DNA from 3 places in the Nonomuraea sp. NPDC001831 genome. Region 1 is predicted to be linked to each of the others. Evidence: riboswitches for the same ligand, from Rfam matches in the RefSeq annotation. Region 1 holds a riboswitch; each other region holds the start of a gene.
What was found. A riboswitch is a leader RNA that binds a small molecule or an ion and turns the genes downstream of it on or off. The one in region 1 is predicted to bind thiamine pyrophosphate.
Positions count from the first base shown of each region.

Region 2: another riboswitch for thiamine pyrophosphate. It lies ahead of ACFYYW_RS11635 (FAD-dependent oxidoreductase); the one in region 1 lies ahead of thiC (phosphomethylpyrimidine synthase ThiC).
Region 3: another riboswitch for thiamine pyrophosphate. It lies ahead of ACFYYW_RS23265 (purine-cytosine permease family protein); the one in region 1 lies ahead of thiC (phosphomethylpyrimidine synthase ThiC).

Region 1 is NZ_JBIATU010000002.1:461,191-467,692, forward strand. It holds gene ACFYYW_RS07730 (DUF3427 domain-containing protein) at 1-2,033, shown strand, start outside; gene ACFYYW_RS07735 (SDR family oxidoreductase) at 2,113-2,964, shown strand; gene thiC (phosphomethylpyrimidine synthase ThiC) at 2,997-4,475, opposite strand; TPP riboswitch at 4,468-4,580, opposite strand; gene ACFYYW_RS07745 (class I SAM-dependent methyltransferase) at 4,616-5,236, shown strand; gene ACFYYW_RS07750 (glycoside hydrolase N-terminal domain-containing protein) at 5,521-5,928, opposite strand; gene ACFYYW_RS07755 (hypothetical protein) at 5,988-6,338, shown strand; gene ACFYYW_RS07760 (universal stress protein) at 6,341-6,502, shown strand, end outside.
Region 2 is NZ_JBIATU010000003.1:142,619-149,120, forward strand. It holds gene thiE (thiamine phosphate synthase) at 1-145, opposite strand, end outside; gene ACFYYW_RS11625 (Rv2175c family DNA-binding protein) at 123-497, opposite strand; gene ACFYYW_RS11630 (FAD-dependent oxidoreductase) at 528-1,697, opposite strand; TPP riboswitch at 1,750-1,866, shown strand; gene ACFYYW_RS11635 (FAD-dependent oxidoreductase) at 1,856-3,349, shown strand; gene thiS (sulfur carrier protein ThiS) at 3,346-3,546, shown strand; gene ACFYYW_RS11645 (thiazole synthase) at 3,539-4,294, shown strand; gene pknB (Stk1 family PASTA domain-containing Ser/Thr kinase) at 4,445-6,373, shown strand; gene alc (allantoicase) at 6,383-6,502, opposite strand, start outside.
Region 3 is NZ_JBIATU010000007.1:45,043-51,544, forward strand. It holds gene ACFYYW_RS23240 (LCP family protein) at 29-1,291, shown strand; gene ACFYYW_RS23245 (GPP34 family phosphoprotein) at 1,340-1,990, opposite strand; gene ACFYYW_RS23250 (TenA family protein) at 2,013-2,618, shown strand; gene ACFYYW_RS23255 (Fpg/Nei family DNA glycosylase) at 2,656-3,534, shown strand; gene ACFYYW_RS23260 (rhodanese-like domain-containing protein) at 3,561-3,884, shown strand; TPP riboswitch at 3,936-4,049, shown strand; gene ACFYYW_RS23265 (purine-cytosine permease family protein) at 4,040-5,377, shown strand; gene ACFYYW_RS23270 (methylated-DNA--[protein]-cysteine S-methyltransferase) at 5,363-5,935, opposite strand; gene ACFYYW_RS23275 (ATP-binding protein) at 6,031-6,502, shown strand, end outside.

The DNA of each region.
Region 1 (6,502 bases):
GGCGTCTCGGCCGCCGGCCGAGCCTGCTGTTCGTGGCGCACCGCAGGGAGATCCTGGCCCAGGCCATGCACACCTACCGGCAGGTGCTGGCCGTCCCGGACTTCGGCGAGCTGCACGTCGGCGACGAACGTTCCCGGCACTGGCAGCACGTCTTCGCCTCGGTCCAGTCCCTCAGCAGGATCATCGACACCTTCGCCCCCGACCATTTCGACGTGGTCGTCATCGACGAGTTCCACCATGCGGCCGCCCGCACGTACCGCCAGATCATCGGCCGTCTCCGGCCCAGGGAGCTCCTCGGCCTGACCGCCACCCCCGAACGCGCGGACGGCACCTGGGTGCAGGACGAGTTCTTCGACGGCCGCATCGCCTCCGAGCTGCGCCTGTGGGACGCCCTCGACGCCGACCTGCTCTGCCCGTTCCACTATTTCGGCATCAACGACGAGACCGACCTCAGCACGGTGAAGTGGTCGCGCGGCTCCTACGACCTGGCGTCGCTGGACAACGTCCTCACCGGCGACACCGCGCGGGCGCGGCTGGTGTTCAACGCGCTCCTGGACAAGGTCAGCGACCTGGCGGCGGTGCGTGGGCTCGGATTCTGCGTCTCGGTGGCACACGCGCGCTTCATGGCCGACTTCTTCACCAAGGCGGGGCTGCCCTCCCGGGCGGTGGACAGCGGCACCGACGACCTGTCGCGCAAGGACGCGCTGAAGGCCCTGCGCGAGGGGAAGGTCACCTTCCTGTTCGCCGTGGACCTGTTCAACGAGGGCCTCGACGTGCCCGACGTCAACACCCTGCTCCTGCTGCGCCCGACCGAGAGCGCCACCGTCTTCCTGCAGCAGCTCGGCCGCGGCCTGCGCCGCACGCCGGACAAGGACGTGCTGACCGTCCTCGACTTCGTCGGCCAGCACCGCAAGGAGTACCGCTTCGGCAACCGCTTCCAGGCGCTCACCGGCTTCGTCCGAGGGCGGCTGGAGACGCAGGTCAGGAACGACTTCCCGCTGCTGCCGTCGGGCTCGCAGATCGTCCTGGACCGGGTCACCAAAGACCGCCTGCTCGACGAGCTGCGGATCCATCTGAGCGCGACGGTCACCATGGTCACGCAGGAGATCCGGTCGCTCGCCGAGACGTCGCTCGTGAAGTACCTGGAGGCGAGCGGCCGCGACATCGACGACCTGTACCGCAACCGCCGCTACTGGACCGACCTGCTGCGCCGGTCCGGCCTGCTCACCGCCCCCGCCTCCCCGCTGGAGAACGCCCTGGGCCGCCGGGTCCGCGCGCTGCTCCACGTCGACGACCGCCCGCGGGCCGCGGCCTATGCCGGCCTGCTGCGTCCCGACGGGCCCCGCTACGACGACTGCCCGCCGATCACGCAGGCGTTCGCCCGCATGTTGTTCTTCTCCTTCTGGCGGGACGGCGGCGGCTTCGCCACCTACGACGAGGGCCTGGACCGGTTGCGGGCCGAGCCGGACCTGTGCGCGGAGATCCTGGACGTCCTCGCCTACGGAGTGGAGCGCCCGCGCCACGTGACCAAGCCGCTGCCCGGGACGCTCGCCGGCGTGCCGCTGGTCCTCAACGGCCACTACTCGGCCGACGAGGTCCTGGCCGCTCTGGGCTGGGCGAGCCTCGGCGGTTCGGTGCCCGCCACCATGCGGGAGGGCGTGGCGTGGTGCCCGGCCACCCGCTGCGACGCCCTCTTCGTCACCCTGCGCAAGAACGAGAAGGAGTTCTCCCCGCAGACCATGTACCGCGACTACGCCCTGACCCCGGAGCTGTTCCACTGGGAGTCCCAGAACCGGACCGGGGCGGGGTCGGCCACCGGCCTGCGCTACCAGAGGCACGAGCGCACCGGCAGCCACGTCCTGCTGTTCACCAGGGAACGCACGGAGAACGACCTTCGTCACCCCGAGCCGTACGTCTTCCACGGCACGGCCCGCTACGTCGAGCACAAGGGCGAACGCCCGATGGCCGTCACCTGGAGGCTGGACGAGGAGATGCCCGCGGACCTGTTCCGGCGCGCGGCCATCGCCGGCTGACCGCCCCAGCCCTTCGAAAAGGGGTGATCTGGGCGAAGCATGACGTTACCGATACCCCGTCGAGGGAAGATCGCCGGACATGTCGGAGACACCACCACCCCAGACCCAGCCGTACCCGGGCCGTACGGACGAGATGTCCCCCGAGCCGCGCGACGAGATGCGCGGCTACGAGGGCAGGAACCTGCTGGCGGGCAAGAAGGCGCTGATCACCGGCGGTGACTCGGGCATCGGCCGGGCGGTCGCGGTGGCGTTCGCCAAGGAGGGCGCGGACGTCGCCATCGCCTACCTCGACGAGCACGACGACGCCAACCACACCCGCGGCCTGGTCGAGCAGGAGGGACGGCGCTGCGTGCTGCTGCCCGGCGACCTGGGCGACCGCGACCACTGCGCGACGGTCGTGGAGCAGGCGGTCTCCGAGCTGGGCGGCCTGGACGTCCTGGTCAACAACGTGGCCTACCAGGCGCCGGTCGACTCCCTGGAGGAGCTGACGGACGAGCAGTGGGAGCACACGTTCGCGGTCAACATCCACAGCTACTACCGCGTCACCAAGGCCGCGCTGCCGCACCTGCGGGAGGGCAGCGCGATCGTGAACACCTCCTCGATCAACGGCCTGCGCGGCAACAAGACCCTCATCGACTACGCCGCGACGAAGGGCGCGATCAACGCCTTCACCTACTCCATGGCCCAGAACCTGGTCGAGCGCGGCATCAGGATCAACGCCGTCGCCCCCGGCCCGGTCTGGACGCCGCTGATCCCGGCCACGATGCCGGAGGAGAAAGTGGAGAAGTTCGGCGCGCAGGTGCCCATGAAGCGGGCCGCCGACCCCGACGAGATCGCCCCTTCGTACGTGTTCTTCGCCGCCGACCGGCTGTCCTCGTACTACACGGGCGAGGTGCTGGCCCCGATCGGCGGCGAGACGCTCCCGGGCTGACCGCACGGGCCGGCCCGGGGCCTCCACCGAGATCAGAGGTAGATCGAGCCGCCCTTCCCGAGGAACTCGGCCGCCTTGTCGGCCATGCCCGCCCGCACCTCGTGGCTGAGCTTCATCGAGCAGAACTTCGGGCCGCACATCGAGCAGAAGTGCGCGGTCTTGGCGGGTGCGGCCGGCAGGGTCTCGTCGTGGAAGGCGCGGGCGGTGTCCGGGTCGAGCGACAGGTCGAACTGGTCCTCCCAGCGGAACTCGAACCGGGCGTCCGACAGGGCGTCGTCCCACGCCTGGGCCTGCGGGTGCCCCTTGGCCAGGTCCGCCGCGTGCGCCGCGATCTTGTACGTGATCACGCCGGTCTTGACGTCGTCGCGGTTGGGCAGGCCGAGGTGCTCCTTGGGGGTGACGTAGCAGAGCATGGCGGTGCCGTACCAGGCGATCATGGCGGCGCCGATGCCCGAGGTGATGTGGTCGTAGCCGGGGGCGATGTCGGTGACGAGCGGCCCGAGGGTGTAGAAGGGCACGTCGTCGCAGAGCTCGCGCTGCAGGTCGACGTTCTCCTTGATCTTGTGCATGGGCACGTGGCCGGGGCCCTCGATCATCACCTGCACGTCGTGCGCGTGCGCGATCTTGGTCAGCTCGCCCAGGGTGCGCAGCTCGGCGAACTGGGCCTCGTCGTTGGCGTCCGCGATCGACCCGGGGCGCAGCCCGTCGCCCAGCGAGAACGTCACGTCGTAGCGGGCCAGCAGGGCGCACATCTCGTCGAAGTGCTCGTACAGGAAGCTCTCGCGGTGGTGCGCCAGGCACCAGGCGGCCATGATCGAGCCCCCGCGCGAGACGATCCCGGTCCTGCGGCGGGCGGTCAGCGGGACGTGCGCCAGCCGCACGCCCGCGTGCACCGTCACGTAGTCGACGCCCTGCTCGCACTGCTCGATCAGGGTGTCGCGGTAGACCTCCCACGACAGCGCCTCCGGACGCCCGCCCACCTTCTCCAGCGCCTGGTAGACGGGCACGGTCCCGACCGGGACGGGCGAGCTGCGGATGATCTGCTCGCGGGTCTCGTGGATGTTCGGCCCGGTGGACAGGTCCATGACGGTGTCGGCGCCCCACCGGGTGGCCCAGGTCATCTTCTCGACCTCCTCCTCGATCGAGGAGGTGACGGCGGAGTTGCCGATGTTGGCGTTGATCTTGACCAGGAAGTTCCGGCCGATCGCCATCGGCTCGGACTCGGGATGGTTGACGTTGGCGGGGATGACCGCCCGCCCGGCCGCGACCTCCTGCCGGACGAACTCGGGGGCCATCCCCTCCCGGACGGCCACGAACTCCATCTCCTTGGTCACCACGCCGCGCCGCGCGGCGCCGAGCTGGGTGACCGGCGACCCCCACGCCGAGCGGTCGGTGCGCGACGGCCCCGAGGTGTCGTAGAGCCGCACCGACGTGCCGTTCGACAGCCTGACCTCGCGCATCGGCACCTGAAGGTCACCGATGTGGATCTTGGAAAAGCGCGCGTCGCTCATCGCGCAAACTCCCTTCGCCGGCATTATCCGGAGCAGGTTCTGGCGGTCGGCGGCTGACAGCCGTCCTCTCAGCCCGGTCCGCACCGGGCTCCCGCGTTGGTCACCGCGATCATAACCCCGCGCGTGGCAGGATCAAGGGGATGTCTGATCCCATTGCGCACACGACCGCCACCTACGACCGCATCGCGCGCCAGTACGACGAGCAGGTCGCCGATCCGTCACCCTCGGTCGCGGGCTTCCGCGACCGGTTCGTCTCAGCCCTGCCCGCCGGCGCCACGGTCGCCGACCTGGGATGCGGCCCGGGGCGCGAGTCGGCCTGGTTCGCCGGACGCGGCCTGACCACCGTGGCCGTGGACCTGTCGCTCGAGATGGCCAGGCTCGCCACCGGGCGCGGCGTGCCCACCGTCCTGGGCGATCTGCGGCGGCCGCCGCTGTCGCCGGCGTCCCTGGACGGCGTCTGGTCGGCCGCGGCCCTCGTGCACGTGCCGTCCGAGCAGACCGAGGCGACGCTGCGCGCCTGGCACGCGGCGCTGCGCCCCGGCGGGGTGCTCGCGCTGATCACCGCCCTGGGCGACAACGAGGGCTGGGAGCCGGTGCCGTACCGGACGGAGTACGAGCGCTGGTTCGTCCACCGCGACGCGGGCGACCTGCTCGCGGTGCTGGACGCGGCCGGGTTCGCGGTCGCCTGGCACGAGACGAACGTCACCCACCGCACGTGGTTCAGCGTGCTGGCGACAGCGCGCAGCTCCCCCCTGCCCTAGTCCCCCCAGGTCGAGCTCTCCCCTGGTCTGGTCTCCAGGGCGAGCTCTCCTCTGGCCTGGCCCCCAGAGCGCGCTCCCCCCTGCCCTGGTCTCCAGGGCGAGCTCTCCTCTCGCCCGGTCTCCGGGGTGAGCTCTCCTCTGGCCTGGTCTCCAGGGCGAGTGCGAACCCGGGGCCGCGCAGCCGCGCGGTCCCGCCGCGCGCCGACGCTGACCTGACCTCGACCGGCACGCCGTCCGCCCAGGTCAGCCGTCCGGCCTCGGCCGTCACCTCGTCCTCACCGCCGTCATGCGCGGTGCCAACGCGCAACATGAACCCCACCGGTCCCAGAAGTCGCGCCCTCAGGCTGCCGACGATGGCGCGCGCCGGGGAGGAGGCGAAATTTCACCGTGCTGTAGGACGGGTTTCCCAGGATCGCGGCCACCTCGCGGCCACCTCCTCCGGCGCCGTCGAACCCCGCTCGTCGATGACCCGCCGTACGGCGTCCGGAGCGCCGGGACGGTCCGTCGGCCAGTTGCCGGATCCGCCCGACTCCGGCGCTGCCCGGACCGCCGGTCCGCAACGGCTTCTCGTCGAGCTGGACGCGCTCGGTCGCAAGCGCCCCGAACACGCACGCGCCGAGCGCTCCGTTGCCGATCGGCAGGACGTGTCCTTCCCAACCGGGGACGGGCTCGTCGCACCGGAGCGTCAGCATGGCGATCACCCCAAGGTTTGGCGATCGCCCCTGGCGGTACGGACTCCCTCAGGGGAACTATGATGAAGATCGCCGCTGTGGCCGCGATCGTGGCTCTCACCACGATCGGACCGGCTGCCGCCTCTGGGGACGGCATCGAGCAGCAGGAAGTGAGCAAGCAGCAATACCGGACGCTGACCGCCCAGTGCCGCTACGCCGACACACAGGCCCTGCGCCAGAAGTGCAGGCAGGCGGTCAAGGACAACTACCGTATCGGCCGGCGCAACCGTTCACTCGACTGCCGGACGTACTCCGGCGTGACGGTCTGCGGCGAACTGCTCCTCAGCAAGGCCGAGCGCGCGTGCATCGACGAGTCCACCAGACAGGGCTTGGCCTATCGCCGCGCCGAAGTGGAATGTTACGTGGCCTGACCATGATCGTCGCAGGTGTCGACGGCTCGCCGACCGGACTGCTGTCCGTCGACTGGGCCGCCAAGGAGGCAGTGCTGCGCGGGGTGTCGCTGACCGTGGCCCACGTGGTGCCCGACTGGGTCTGCCGTCCCATCTCCGGCCGGTACGCGGAGGTGGGCAAGTGG
Region 2 (6,502 bases), on a different contig from region 1:
GTGCCTCCAGGCCCTTCTCCCGCAGCTGGATGATGTCCACGCCGCCGGCCAGCACCGAGTCGAGGAACTCTGCCAGGTCGCCGCGGTCGCGGCGGCCGTCGGTGCAGAGATAGAGGCGGGCCTCAGAAACCGAGGGCCTGGGCACGCCGCTTGACCTCCGTGTGACGGCCGGCCTTGATCGCCTCGATGGGCGACCCCGGCAGGGACTCGTCTGGGGTGAAGAGCCAGCGCAGCGACTCGACGTCGTCGTAGCCGGCGTCCTGCAACACGGTCAGTGTGCCGGGCAGGCCCTTCATCACGTCCTTACCGTCGAGGAACACCGCGGGAACCTGTGGCCCGCCGCCGCCGCGGCGCACGCCGAGCAGCTTGTGGTCCTTGAGGAGTTGCTTGGCCCGCCCGATCGAGAGCTCGAGGCGTGAGGCCACTTCGGGGAGAGTGAGCCACTCGTCGACGAGCTGGTCGGTCTCCCGGTCGATCTGTGCAACAGAAAGCGTCACGAAACCACAACTACCACATGCCGTCCTTGCTCAAACAACACAATCCCGTAGGGGGACCTCTGGATCTACCAGGCGTTCTGTGTCGAGGCGGTGCCCGCCTTCGATGATCCTACGGCCCTGCACGTAGTCCCGGGGCCGGTCGACGGCGAGCACGGCGGCGAGGGTGTCGCCGGAGGTCAGCCAGACGGCCGACCACTTGCCCTCGGGCTCGCCCCGGTAGAGCAGGCGGTCGCCGGAGGGGTGGTGGCCGATGTACTGGACCATGTGGCCGAACTGCTCGGACCAGAAGTAGGGCGCCGGGTCGTAGACGGCCTCCTCCCCCAGCAGGGTCGCGGCGGCGACCTCGGGCGAGCCGAGCGCGGTGTCCCAGTGCTCGACGCGCAGGCGGACGCCGTAGCGGCGCGACCACCAGGCCGCGCAGTCGCCGGCGGCGACCACGTTCGGCATGGACGTGCGCAGGTGCTCGTCGGTGACGACGCCGTTGTGCAGGTCGATGTCGGAGCCGGCCAGCCATTCGACGGCCGGGCGCACGCCGATGCCGGTGACGACCACGTGCGCCTGGACGAACTCGCCGCCCACCAGCCGCACGCCGCCCTCGTCCACCTCGTCGACCATGGTGTTCAGGCGCAGGTCGATGCCGTCGTACCAGTGTCGCGTGCGGGCGCCGATCTCCGGGCCCACGGCGTTGGCCAGCGGGGCGGGGCCGGCCTCGATCACGGTCACCGAGCAGCCGGCCTTGCGCGCGGCGGTGGCGACCTCGGCGCCGATCCAGCCGGCGCCGATGATCGCCACGTGGGCCCCGGCCACCAGGCCGGCGCGCAGCTCGTGGGCATCGTCGAGGGTGCGCAGGACGTGCTGGGGGCCGTCGCCGGGCACGGTGATCGGCTCGGTGCCGGTGGCGATCACCAGGCCGTCGTAGCCGAGCTCGCCCTCGGTGGTCTCCACGACGCCCTCGCGCAGGGCCTTGGCGGTGACGCCCGGCCAGAAGTCGACCTCCAGCGCGTCGAGGTCGGCCTCCAGGAAGCTGGAGTCAGCCGCGCCTGACAGGACGGCCTTGGACAACGGCGGACGGTCGTAGGGCCGATGGCGCTCCTGGCCGATCAGCGTGATCCGTCCGGTGAAGCCGCGCCCGCGCAGCGCCTCCGCGCTGCGCAGCCCGGCCAGGCCCGCTCCCACCACTACGACATGGTTCACGTTCATGACCATAACGGGGGCGGTGCCGGCACGTCGCGCCGAGGCCGTAGGCTGGAGGCGCAAGACGCGCGGGAGTCCGGCCGTCACCGGGCTGAGAGGAAGGCTTGAGCGGGCCTTCGACCGCAAGACACCTGATCCGGATCATGCCGGCGAAGGGAGCGCGGATGAATGTGATCGTGGGCGGCGGGGTCGTCGGGTTGTCGATCGCCTGGCGGCTGGCCCGCGAGGGGCTGCCCGTCACGGTGGTCGACCCGGCCCCGGGACGCGGGGCGTCCTACGCGGCGGCCGGGATGCTGGCGCCCGTCAGCGAGGTCGCCTACACCGAGGAGCCGCTGCTGCGGCTGGGGGCCGCCTCGCTCCGGCGGTGGCCGTCCTTCGCCGCCGAACTGGCCGCCGACGCTGGGCTCGGCCCGGACCTCGGTGCGGGTCCTGGGGCAGGTCTCGGCACGGGGCTGAGTGGCGGTCCCGGTGGGGGGGCCGGTGGCGGGGCCGGGGAGGCGTTCGGGGGCGCGTTCGGGATGATCGGGCCGCAGGGGGCTGGCGGCCGGGCGCTCGACCTGCGCGCCGACGGCACACTCGACGTCGCCTTCGGGGCCGACGACCTCGCGGCGCTCGACGACCTGGCGGCGTTCATGGACAAGCTGGGGCTGCGGGTCGAGCGGCTGACCGGGCGCGAGTGCCGCCGTCTGGAGCCCATGCTGGCCCCTTCGGTGCGCGGGGGGCTGCTGGCCCCCGGTGACGCCTGGGTCGATCCGCGCCGGGTCACGGCAGCGCTGCTGGCCGCGCTCGACCGGCTGGGCGTGCCCGTGGTGCGGGCGCGGGTGACCGGACTGCTGCGCGACGACGACGCCGTTCCAGACGCCGTTCCAGACGCCGTGGCAGGCGCTGGGACCAGCCCTTGGAGCAGTTCCGGGACCGGCGGCGCTGTGACGGGGGTGCGGCTTGAGCCCGTGCCCGGTCAGCCTGAGCCGGCGGTGCGGGAGATCGCGGCCGAGCGGGTGGTGCTGGCCGCCGGGGCGTGGAGCGGGGAGCTGGCCGACGTGCCCGTCCGGCCGGTCAAGGGGCAGATCATGCGGTTGCGCTCGGCGCAGCCGCTGCTCGGGCGGTGCGTACGCGGGACGGTGCACGGCACGCCCGTCTACCTCGTCCCCAGGGGCGACGGCGAGCTGGTGCTCGGGGCGACCCAGGAGGAGCTGGGGTTCGACACCCGGGTGACCGCGGGCGGACTCTACGAGCTGCTGCGCGACGCCAGGGAGCTGGTGCCGGGCGTCACCGAGCTGGAGGTCGCCGACGTGGTCGCCGGGCTGCGTCCGGGCACCCCCGACAACCTGCCGATCATCGGGGCGGGCGAGGCTCCGGGGCTGGTGCTGGCGACCGGCCACCACCGGGGCGGGGTGCTGCTGGCCCCCCTCACGGCCGCCCTGGTCACGGCGGCGGTGCTGACACCGCCCGCGACGCCCCCGGCCGCGACGACGGCGCCCCCGGCAACGGCCCGGACAGGCACACAGACGGCGGCCCGGACTGCGGCCCAGACGGCGGTGCTCTCGACGAGGCTCTCGACGGGCGCGCAGCTTTCGGCGGGCGCGGGGATTCTGACGGGTGAGGAGGGCGAGCTGGCCGCGCTGTGCTCGCCCGCGAGATTTCGGGATATTTCATGATTGTGACGATCAACGGCGCCGCGCACGAGGTGGCCGACGGCACCACCGTGGCCCAGGCCGTACGGACGCTGACGACGGCCACCACCGGCGTGGCCGTGGCCGTGAACGACGAGGTGGTCACGCGGAGCTCGTGGGAGACGACGGCGCTCGGCGACCGCGACCGCGTCGAGGTGCTGACGGCGGTGCAGGGTGGATGAGCTGATCATCGCCGGGGAGAAGTTCGCCTCCCGGCTCATCATGGGCACCGGCGGCGCGCCCTCCCTGGACGTGCTCGACCAGGCCCTGGTCGCCTCGGGAACCGAGCTGACCACGGTGGCCATGCGGCGGCTCGACCCCGGCGCCCGCGGCTCGGTCCTCGACGTGCTGCGCCGCCGCGACATCAAGGTGCTGCCGAACACCGCGGGCTGCTTCACCGCGGGCGACGCCGTGCTGACGGCCCGGCTGGCCCGCGAGGCGCTGGGGACGAACTGGGTCAAGCTCGAGGTCATCTCCGACGAGCGCACGCTGCTGCCCGACCCGATCGAGACCTTCGACGCGGCCGAGCGGCTGGTGGCCGACGGGTTCGTGGTGCTGCCGTACATCGGCGACGACCCGGCGCTGGCGCGGCGGCTGGAGCAGGCCGGCTGCGCGGCGGTGATGCCGCTGGGCGCGCCGATCGGCTCGGGGCTCGGGATCAGGAACCCGCACAACATCGAGCTGATCGTGGAGGCCGCCGGGGTGCCGGTGATCCTCGACGCCGGCATCGGCACGGCCAGCGACGCCGCCCTGGCCATGGAGCTGGGCTGCGACGCGGTGCTGCTGGCCACGGCGGTCACCCGGGCCCAGCGGCCCGAGCTCATGGCCTCGGCGATGAGGGCGGCCGTGGCGGCCGGACGACAGGCGCGGCAGGCGGGCCGGATCCCGCGCCGGCGCTACGCCGAGGCGTCCTCGCCGACGACCCCCTAGCGACGCCCGGGAGACACCCCTGGGCCCCCGGCGGGCCGGCTCGCCCCGGCCCTCCCGCCGGTCGGGGCCGCTTCCGCGGGAACGTCTCCGCATCGGTTTCGGGCGCGCGGGCCCTGCCGGTGGCAAAACGCCCGTAAACTCAGGGGGGTGGTGGATAAGACGACTGCGGACCCCCTGGTCGGGCGGCTCCTCGATGGGCGCTACCGCATCGAGAGCCGGATCGCCCGGGGCGGTATGGCGACCGTCTACCTGGCGCTCGACGTCCGGCTGGATCGCACTGTCGCGTTGAAGGTCATGCACCGCTCGCTCGCCGAGGACCCGGCCTTCGTCCGCAGGTTCATCGGCGAGGCCAAGTCGGTGGCCAGCCTGTCCCACCCCAACGTGGTGCACGTCTTCGACCAGGGCACCGACACCGACGTCGTCTACCTGTCGATGGAGTACGTGCCGGGCCGCACGCTGCGCGACATCCTGCGCGAGCGCGGCAGGCTGCCCGCCCGCGAGGCGCTGGAGATCATGATCCCGGTGCTGGCCGCCCTGGGCGCGGCCCACCAGGCCGGGATGGTCCACCGCGACGTGAAGCCCGAGAACGTGCTGATGACCGACGACGGCCGGGTCAAGGTCGTCGACTTCGGGCTGGCCAGGGCGATCGAGGCGACCAACCAGACCCGTACCGGCGTGATGATCGGCACGATCGGCTACATGTCGCCCGAGCAGGTCACCACCGGCGGCGCCGACGTGCGCAGCGACGTCTACGCCGCGGGCATCATGCTGTTCGAGCTGGTGACCGGGCAGCAGCCCTACGACGGCGAGACGCCGATGTCGGTGGCCTACCGGCACGTGCACGACACGGTGCCGCCGCCGTCGTCGCTGGTGCCCGAGGTGCCGCCGCTGATCGACACGCTGGTCGGGCACGCCACGGCCCGCGAGCCCCACGACCGCCCGGCCGACGCCACGGCGATGCTGGTGGAGGCGGTCGACGCCCACCGGATGTTGCCCCGGCTGAGCACCCCGCCGGCCATGACGGCGGTGTTCAACCAGTCGATGCCGCCGCGGCCGAGCGGCGCGGGCGCCCCGTCGATGCCGCTGGCCGCGCCCGCCCACACGCTGATCCAGCCGCGCGCCGAGGTGACGCCGCCGGTGTCGCCGCCGCCGCCGTCCGGACGTTCGTTCCGGCCCAACTGGTTCCTGGTCGCGCTGGCCGCGGTCATGGTCGTCGCGGTGGCGCTGACCGGCTGGTACTTCTCCCAGACCAAGTACGTGCAGGTGCCCGACCTGGTCGGCCAGAACATGGTGGTCGCCGAGCGCACCGCCACGGGCAAGGGCTTCAAGGTCAACAAGGTCGCCGGCGAGTACGACGAGGACACCCCCGAGGGGCTGGTGCTGCGTACCGATCCCGAGGGCAAGACCGAGCTGGAGAGCGGCAGCACGATCACGCTGGTGCCCTCGCTCGGCCCCAAGCGGGTGATCGTCCCCAGCGTCAGGGGCCTGACCAGCGACGAGGCCCGCATCAAGATCGCCGAGGCCGGGCTCACCGTGGGCAGCGTCAAGCGGCTGCCCAACGGCGAGGTCGAGCGGAACAAGGTGATCCGCAGCTCTCCCGAGGCCGGCGAGAAGGTCAAGGAGGGCGCGAAGGTCGGCATCTTCGTGAGCGCCGGCATGGTGATGCCCGACGTGACCGGCATGCCGAAGGACGAGGCCGCCGCCTACCTCGGCGGCCAGGGCTTCCAGGTGCAGGTCAACGAGGTCGACGACGACGCCGAGCCGTGCACGGTCATCGCCCAGGCGCCGAAGGCCAAGTCCGAGGTCGACAAGGGCACCCCCGCGATGATCACGGTGGCGCGCTGCCAGACCGACTTCTGGGACTGGTTCAAGGGCGACAACGAGGCCCGCGACGACCAGGAGTTCCGCTTGGTGCCCGCGGTCATCGGCAAGAACGTCAAGGACGCCAAGTCGGAGCTGGAGTCGCTGGGTTTCCGCGTGCGGATCCAGCGGCTGGCCAACGGCGGCGTCGTGCAGTACCAGCGGCCGTTACCGAACAGTGAGCGGCCGCCCGGCGCGACCGTCTTCCTCTGGCAGTAGCGCGCCGGGTCAGGCCAGGTGCCCGTGCAGGCGCACCCTGGCCAGCCCGCCGTCGGGGTAGATGTCGACCCGTACGTGGGTGACCGGTTCGGGGTGGCCGAGCCGGAAGCGGTGGGGCGCGTCGGGCTG
Region 3 (6,502 bases), on a different contig from region 1:
TATGGCATACCGAAGGGAAGAAGGCGAAGTGTCTGAGGACGACCGTACGCGGGCCATGCGCTCGCCGGGCGACGGCCGCCCGCTGCCGCCGAGGCCCGGCGACGGGCCGCGCTCCGGCGGCGCACCCGCCCACCGGGTCCCGCCGGGCGTGCCGAACGCGGCCACGTCCAAGCTGCCCGCCTACTCCGACGACCAGCAGTCGCCGCCGCCTCCGCCGCCTTCCCGGTCGGGCAAGGTCTACGGACGCGAGCGCGCCGGGAACGGCCCGGTCAAACCGCTCAGGGCGGCGGGCGAGCCCGCGCCGAAGGAGCCGCGCGGGCCCAGGGGGCCGCGGGTGCGCGGCCGGACCGTCCTGAAGATCGTCGCGGGCCTGGTCGCGCTGCTCCTGGTGGCGGCCGTGGGCCTGTTCTTCTGGATCGACTCCCGGCTGGCGGGCATCGACGGGGTGCTCGACGAATACGAGGGCCGGCCCGCCGACACACCCGGCACCAACTGGCTGCTGGTCGGCTCCGACAGCCGCAAGGGCCTGACCGCGGCCGAGCGCAAGAAGCTGGCCACCGGGCGCGCGGTCGGGCAGCGCACCGACTCGATGATGCTGCTGCACATCTCCGACAACGGCGACAAGCCCACCCTGGTCAGCCTTCCGCGCGACTCGGCGGTGACCATTCCGGGGCGCGGGCGCGACAAGCTCAACGCGGCGTACGCGTCCGGCGGGCCGAAGCTGCTGGTCCGCACGGTCGAGACGGTCACCGGCGTGCACGTCGACAACTACATGGAGATCGGCTTCGCCGGCTTCGTGGACATCGTGGACGCGATCGGCGGCGTCGAGATCAACGTCCGGGCCGACGTCGACGACCCCAAGGCCGGGCTCAAGCTCAAGAAGGGCAAGCAGGTGCTCAACGGCGCCCAGGCCCTCGGCTACGTACGCACCCGCAAGGGCGGCGCGCTGCCGGACTTCGAGCGCACCAAGCGGCAGCGGCAGTTCCTCGGCGCGGTGGTGAAGAAGGCCGCCAGCCCGGGCGTGCTGATCAACCCGTTCACCTCGATCCCGCTGGCCATGAGCGCCACGGACGCGGTCGAGGTCGACTCCAGCACGGGCGCGTTCGACATGCTCTCGCTGGGGCTGGCGATGGGCGACAGCCCGGTCACGACCGTGGTGCCGTTCGGCGGGAACGAGATCGTCGCCGGCGGCGGTGCGGCGGTCAAGTGGGACCGCCTCAAGGCGCTGGCCCTCTTCGACGCGCTGAAGGCCGACAAGCCGGTGCCGAAGGAGATCGTCGACGCCGGTTGACCCGCTTCCCGCGCAGGCGCGAGCCTCGCGGGAACAGCGGGGCCCGGCTCAGGACGTGGTGGCGGCGACGACCGCGGCGGTGGAGGCGGTGGCGGCGATGGCCGCGGTGATGGCGGCGATCGTCTTGGCGACCGCCTGGCCGGCCCACTCGCCCTCGGCGATCTCCTTGACGCGCTTGCGGTCGGCGCCGGGGAAGGCTTTGCGGTCGAGCTTCGCCGCGTGCATGATCGCGATGAGCGTGGCGGTGCGCTCGTCGGGGTCGGCGCCCGCGAGGACGGCCGTGACGCGTTCGCGCACGTCGGCCTCCACCTGGGGGTCCGCCTCCGGCCACCGCGTGGTCGGGAAGACGCCCAGGACCCGGCCGCGCTCCTCGGCCAGCACGCCCGCCTCGGCGAGCCTGGTGAGCAGGCGCCTGCGCAGCTTGTCCGACTGCAGCCGCTGCACCCACCACGCGGGCTTCCTGGCCTTGCCGTCCGCGGCCATGCGGGCGAGGGCGGCGTCGAGCTCGGCGTCGCCCAGCGGGGTGGGGTCCTTGACCGTCACCTTGTCGTCGGCCAGCTCGACGCGGCCCGCGGCGGCCAGCTCGGCGAGGATCGCGCCGCCGAGCGCGGGGTCGAGCTGCACGCCCCCGATGAGCTGCTTGCCTTCTGCCTCGTCGTGGGCGAGGAGGAGGAGTTCTTCGGCAATCGTCACGGTCATGTCCCGACACTAACCTCCCAGCATGAGCATTTCGGAAAGACTTCACGCGATCGGCCGGCCCTTGCTCCAGGCGCAGCTCGACCATCCCACGGTGGCCGGCATCGGGCGCGGCGACCTGGCCGAGCCGGTCTTCCGGTCCTGGCTGGAGCAGGACTACCTGTACCTGCTCGACTACGTGCGGGTGTTCTCCAGGCTGGCCTGGCAGGCGCCGGACGGGCATCTGGGCGACCTGGTGGATCTGGCGTACTCGACGTACCACGACGAACTGCGTCTGCATCGGTCGTTGTCGGCGGAGTTCGGGGCCGATCTTGACAATGCGGTGAAGGGGCCGGCGTGTGCGGCGTACACGGCGTTCCTGCTGGAGGCGGCGGGGTCGTACGGGGAGGGGTTGGCGGCGCTTTATCCGTGTATGTGGGGATATTCGAGTCTTGGGAAGATCCTCGCCGAGAACCCGCCCGCCGAGCCGCGCTACCGGGCCTGGGTGGACACCTACGCCGACCCGGCGTTCGCGGCGCTGACCGTACGGATCGGGCAGATGATCGACGAGGCCGACCCCGACCCCGTACGGGCGGAGGCGCTGTTCGCCGAGGGCATGGCACACGAGCTCGCCTTCTGGGACGTGCCGTAGTCGCGTGCCGGTCCGGTACGCGCCATACCCTGGGGGCATGCCGGAACTTCCCGAGGTGGAGTCGCTCACCAACTTCCTGCGCGAGCGGGCGGTCGGCCGCTCGATCGCCGGCGTCGACGTCGTCGGCTTCCAGGCGCTCAAGACGTTCGACCCGCCGGTCACCGCGCTCGGCGGGCTCACCGTCACGGGCGTGTCGAGGCACGGCAAGTTCATCGACCTCGACTGCGACGGCCTGCACCTGATCATCCATCTGGCCCGCGCCGGCTGGCTGCGCTGGCGCGACGACCTGACCGGCGCGCGGCCAGTGCGGCCGGGCAAGGGGCCGCTGGCCGTACGCGTACGGCTGGCGCCCGACGACGACGGCCTGGCCCCCGGGTTCGAGCTGACCGAGGCCGGCACGCAGAAACGGCTGGCCGTCTACGTCACCGACAAACCGGAGGACGTGCCCGGCGTCGCCGCCCTGGGCCCCGACCCGCTCGACGACGCCTTCACCGTCGAGGCGCTCAAGCGCATCGTGGGCGGCAACCGCACCCAGATCAAGGGGCTGCTGCGCGACCAGAAGGTGATCGCGGGCATCGGCAACGCCTACTCCGACGAGGTGCTGCACGCGGCGAGGATGTCGCCGTTCAAGATCGCTGGGACGCTGACCGACGCGCAGATCGCCGACCTGCACGAGGCCATCGTGACGACGTTGCGCGACGCCGTCGAACGGGCGCACGGGCTGGCCGCCAAAGACCTCAAGGCGGAGAAGAAGTCCGGGCTGCGCGTGCACAACCGGGCCGGCCAGCCGTGCGACGTGTGCGGCGACACGATCCGCGAGGTGTCCTTCGCCGACTCCGCGCTCCAGTACTGCCCGACCTGCCAGACGGGCGGCAAGCCGCTGGCCGACCGGCGGATGTCGCGCCTGCTCAAGTAGGGTCCCGGGCGCGGGATGATGGAGGCATGACCGTTCCAGAGATCGACGTCACCGCCGTTCCCGACGACGCCTACCTGCTCGACGTCCGCGAGCAGGACGAATGGCTCGCCGGCCACGCCCCCGAGGCCGTGCACATCCCGATGTCGCAGATCCAGGGCCGGGTCGAGGAGGTGCCCGCCGACCGCACGGTCTACGTGGTGTGCCGGGTCGGCGGCCGGTCGATGCAGGTCACGGCGTGGCTCAACCAGCTCGGGCGCGACGCCGTCAACGTGGGCGGCGGCATGCAGTCGTGGGAGTTCGCGCGCCGTCCGATGGTCAGCGAGACCGGGCAGGATCCTTTCGTGGCCTGAATGCCCCACTGTGGCGGTTCCGCCGCCATTGAGGCATGATGAGGGCGCCAACTGCATAGTCGCGGGAGCTCGGGGTGCCGGGCTGAGAGGGCAGCAACACAGCCGCTGCCGACCGCCTGAACCTGTCCGGGTAATGCCGGCGTAGGGAGTGTGCGATGACGCATGTCGTCGACGAAGTTCCGCTGACCCTTGACGGCGCGCCCCCCAAGACCCTCGGCGTCCTCGACCAAGGCGCGCTCTGGGCCAACCTCGGTGTCAGCCTCCTCGGCTTCTCCGGCGCGCTCGTCCTGATCGACCCTCTGGGCAACGCGCCGCTCAGCCTGGTGGCCGCGCTCACGGCCGCCGTGGTCGGCAGCCTCATCGGCACGGCCATGGTCGGCCTGTCGGCCATCCCCGGCACGCAGACCGGGCGGCCGGCGATGGTGCTGCTGCGCGGGCTGTTCGGGGCCAAGATGTCGTACGTCCCGTCCGTGCTGAACATCGTGCAGATGCTCGGCTGGGGGGCCTTCGAGCTCTGGGTGATCGCCAAGGCCGCGAATGCGATCTTCGGGAGCGTCCCGTACCAGGTGTGGGTGGTGGTGGCGGGGGTGCTGACCACCGCGCTCGCCGTCTGGCCGCTCGGATCGATCAGGCTGCTGCGCCGGTACGTGACCGCCGGCGTGATCGTGTCGCTGATCTGGTTCACCGTGTCGTTCCTGGGCGAGGCGCCGACGTACACGGGCGGGTCGTGGACGGCCTTCGCCCCGGCCGTCGACTACGTCATCGCCCTGTCGGTGTCGTGGGTGCCGATGGCCGCCGACTTCGCCAGGCACTCGCGGTCCAGCCGGGCCGCCTTCACCGGGGTCGTCGGCGGCTACACCGTCGCCCAGGTGGCCTGCCTGGCCCTCGGCGTGTACGCGGTGGCCATCGCGGGCGCCCAGGCGGTCGCGGCCGACGGCATGGTCGTCTTCCAGCCGTTCGTCGCGGCGCCGCTGGGCGCGCTGTTCTTCGGCATCCTGGTGCTGCGCGAGACCGACCAGTCCTTCGCCAATGTGTACTCCACCACCCTCTCGCTGCAGAACCTGATGCCGAAGGTCGACCGGCGGATCGTCTCCACCGCGATCGGCGTGCTCACCACCGCGATCGCCCTGGTCGTGGACGTCACCTCCTACGGCGCGTTCCTCGGGGTGATCGGCGCGGTGTTCGTGCCGATGTTCGCGGTGCTGGCCGTCGACTACTTCGTGCTCGGCGGCGCCGCCCGCTGGAACACCGCCGAGGACGCGCCCTCGCGCTGGCTGATGCTGCTGCCGTGGGCGCTGGGCTTCGCCGCCTACTGGTTCACCACCTCGACGCCCACGGTCGCCGGCTGGGACGGCTTCTGGGCGTCGGCCCGCGACGCCGTCGGCTTCACGCGGGAGCCGTGGATGAACGGCGCGCTCGGCGGCGCGCTGGTCGCGGCCCTGGTGACGCTGGTCGTCGGCGTGCTCGGCCGGCGCCGCTCAGCGGCCCGCTGAGGCCCGGCGTTCGACGTTGAGCAGGTGCTGCTTGGCGGCCACGCCTCCGGCGTAGTCGCCGAGCTCGCCGTCCTCACGGACCACCCGATGACAGGGCACGATCACGCACACGGGGTTGGCGCCGACCGCGTTGCCCACCGCGCGCAGGGCGCGCGGCCGCCCGATGCTCGCGCCGATCTCCTCGTACGTCGTGGTCGTGCCGTAGGGCACGGCCATGGTCTTCTGCAGCACGGTACGGGCGAACGGCGTGGCCAGCGCGAGGTCGACCGGCGTGGCGAAGGTGCGCAGCCGGCCGGAGAAGTACGCGTCGAGCTCCCGGCGCACCGGGTCGAGGCGGCGGGCGTCGGGCCCGATGAACGTGCCGACCTCCTTGGCCACCCGCTCGAACACGGTGTTCTCGGCCTCGAAACTGCAGGCCGCGATGCCCTTGCCGGTCACCGCGAGCACCAGCCTGCCCACCGCGCCGTCGTAGGTGCCGAACGCGATGTCCGGGGGCCCCTCGCCCTTGTAGGTGCTGGAGGTCACTCTCAGCAGGGCATCGAGGTCGCTGCTCGACATGCCGCTCACCCGTTTCAGCCACCGGAATCTTCGTGAGCGCAGCGTATCGGACGGATCGCCCGTCAGACCCACCACGCCACGTGCACTATGGAGGTGTGGGATACGCATGGGTCGGGAGTGACGAGGAGATCGCCCGCGCCGTGCTCGCCGGGTCCCCCAACGCCGTGGTGGCGCTCGACCGCGACCAGAGCGTGCTGGTCTGGAACGCGGCGGCCGAGCACCTGTTCGGCTGGACGGCGGCCGAGATGCTGGGTCGCCGGGCGCCGATCGTCCCCGACGAGCTGGCCGCCGAGCACAACGCGGTGCTGGAGCGCGTACGCACCGGGGGGCAGGTGTCGCTGCGCACCAAGCGCGTCCACAAGGACGGCAGGCCGCTCGACCTGCGCGTGGACATCAACGCCCTGCGCATGGGCAACTCCGTGGTCGGCTACGTCCTGGCCCACCATCCCGCGCGGGCCGACGAGGTCGCCGGGCTGCGCATGGAACGCCGGGCCAGGCTGGTGCGCCGGCTCACCGACGTGGTCGGCGACATCAACTCGGAGCTGGAGCTGCCGGCCGTGCTCGACC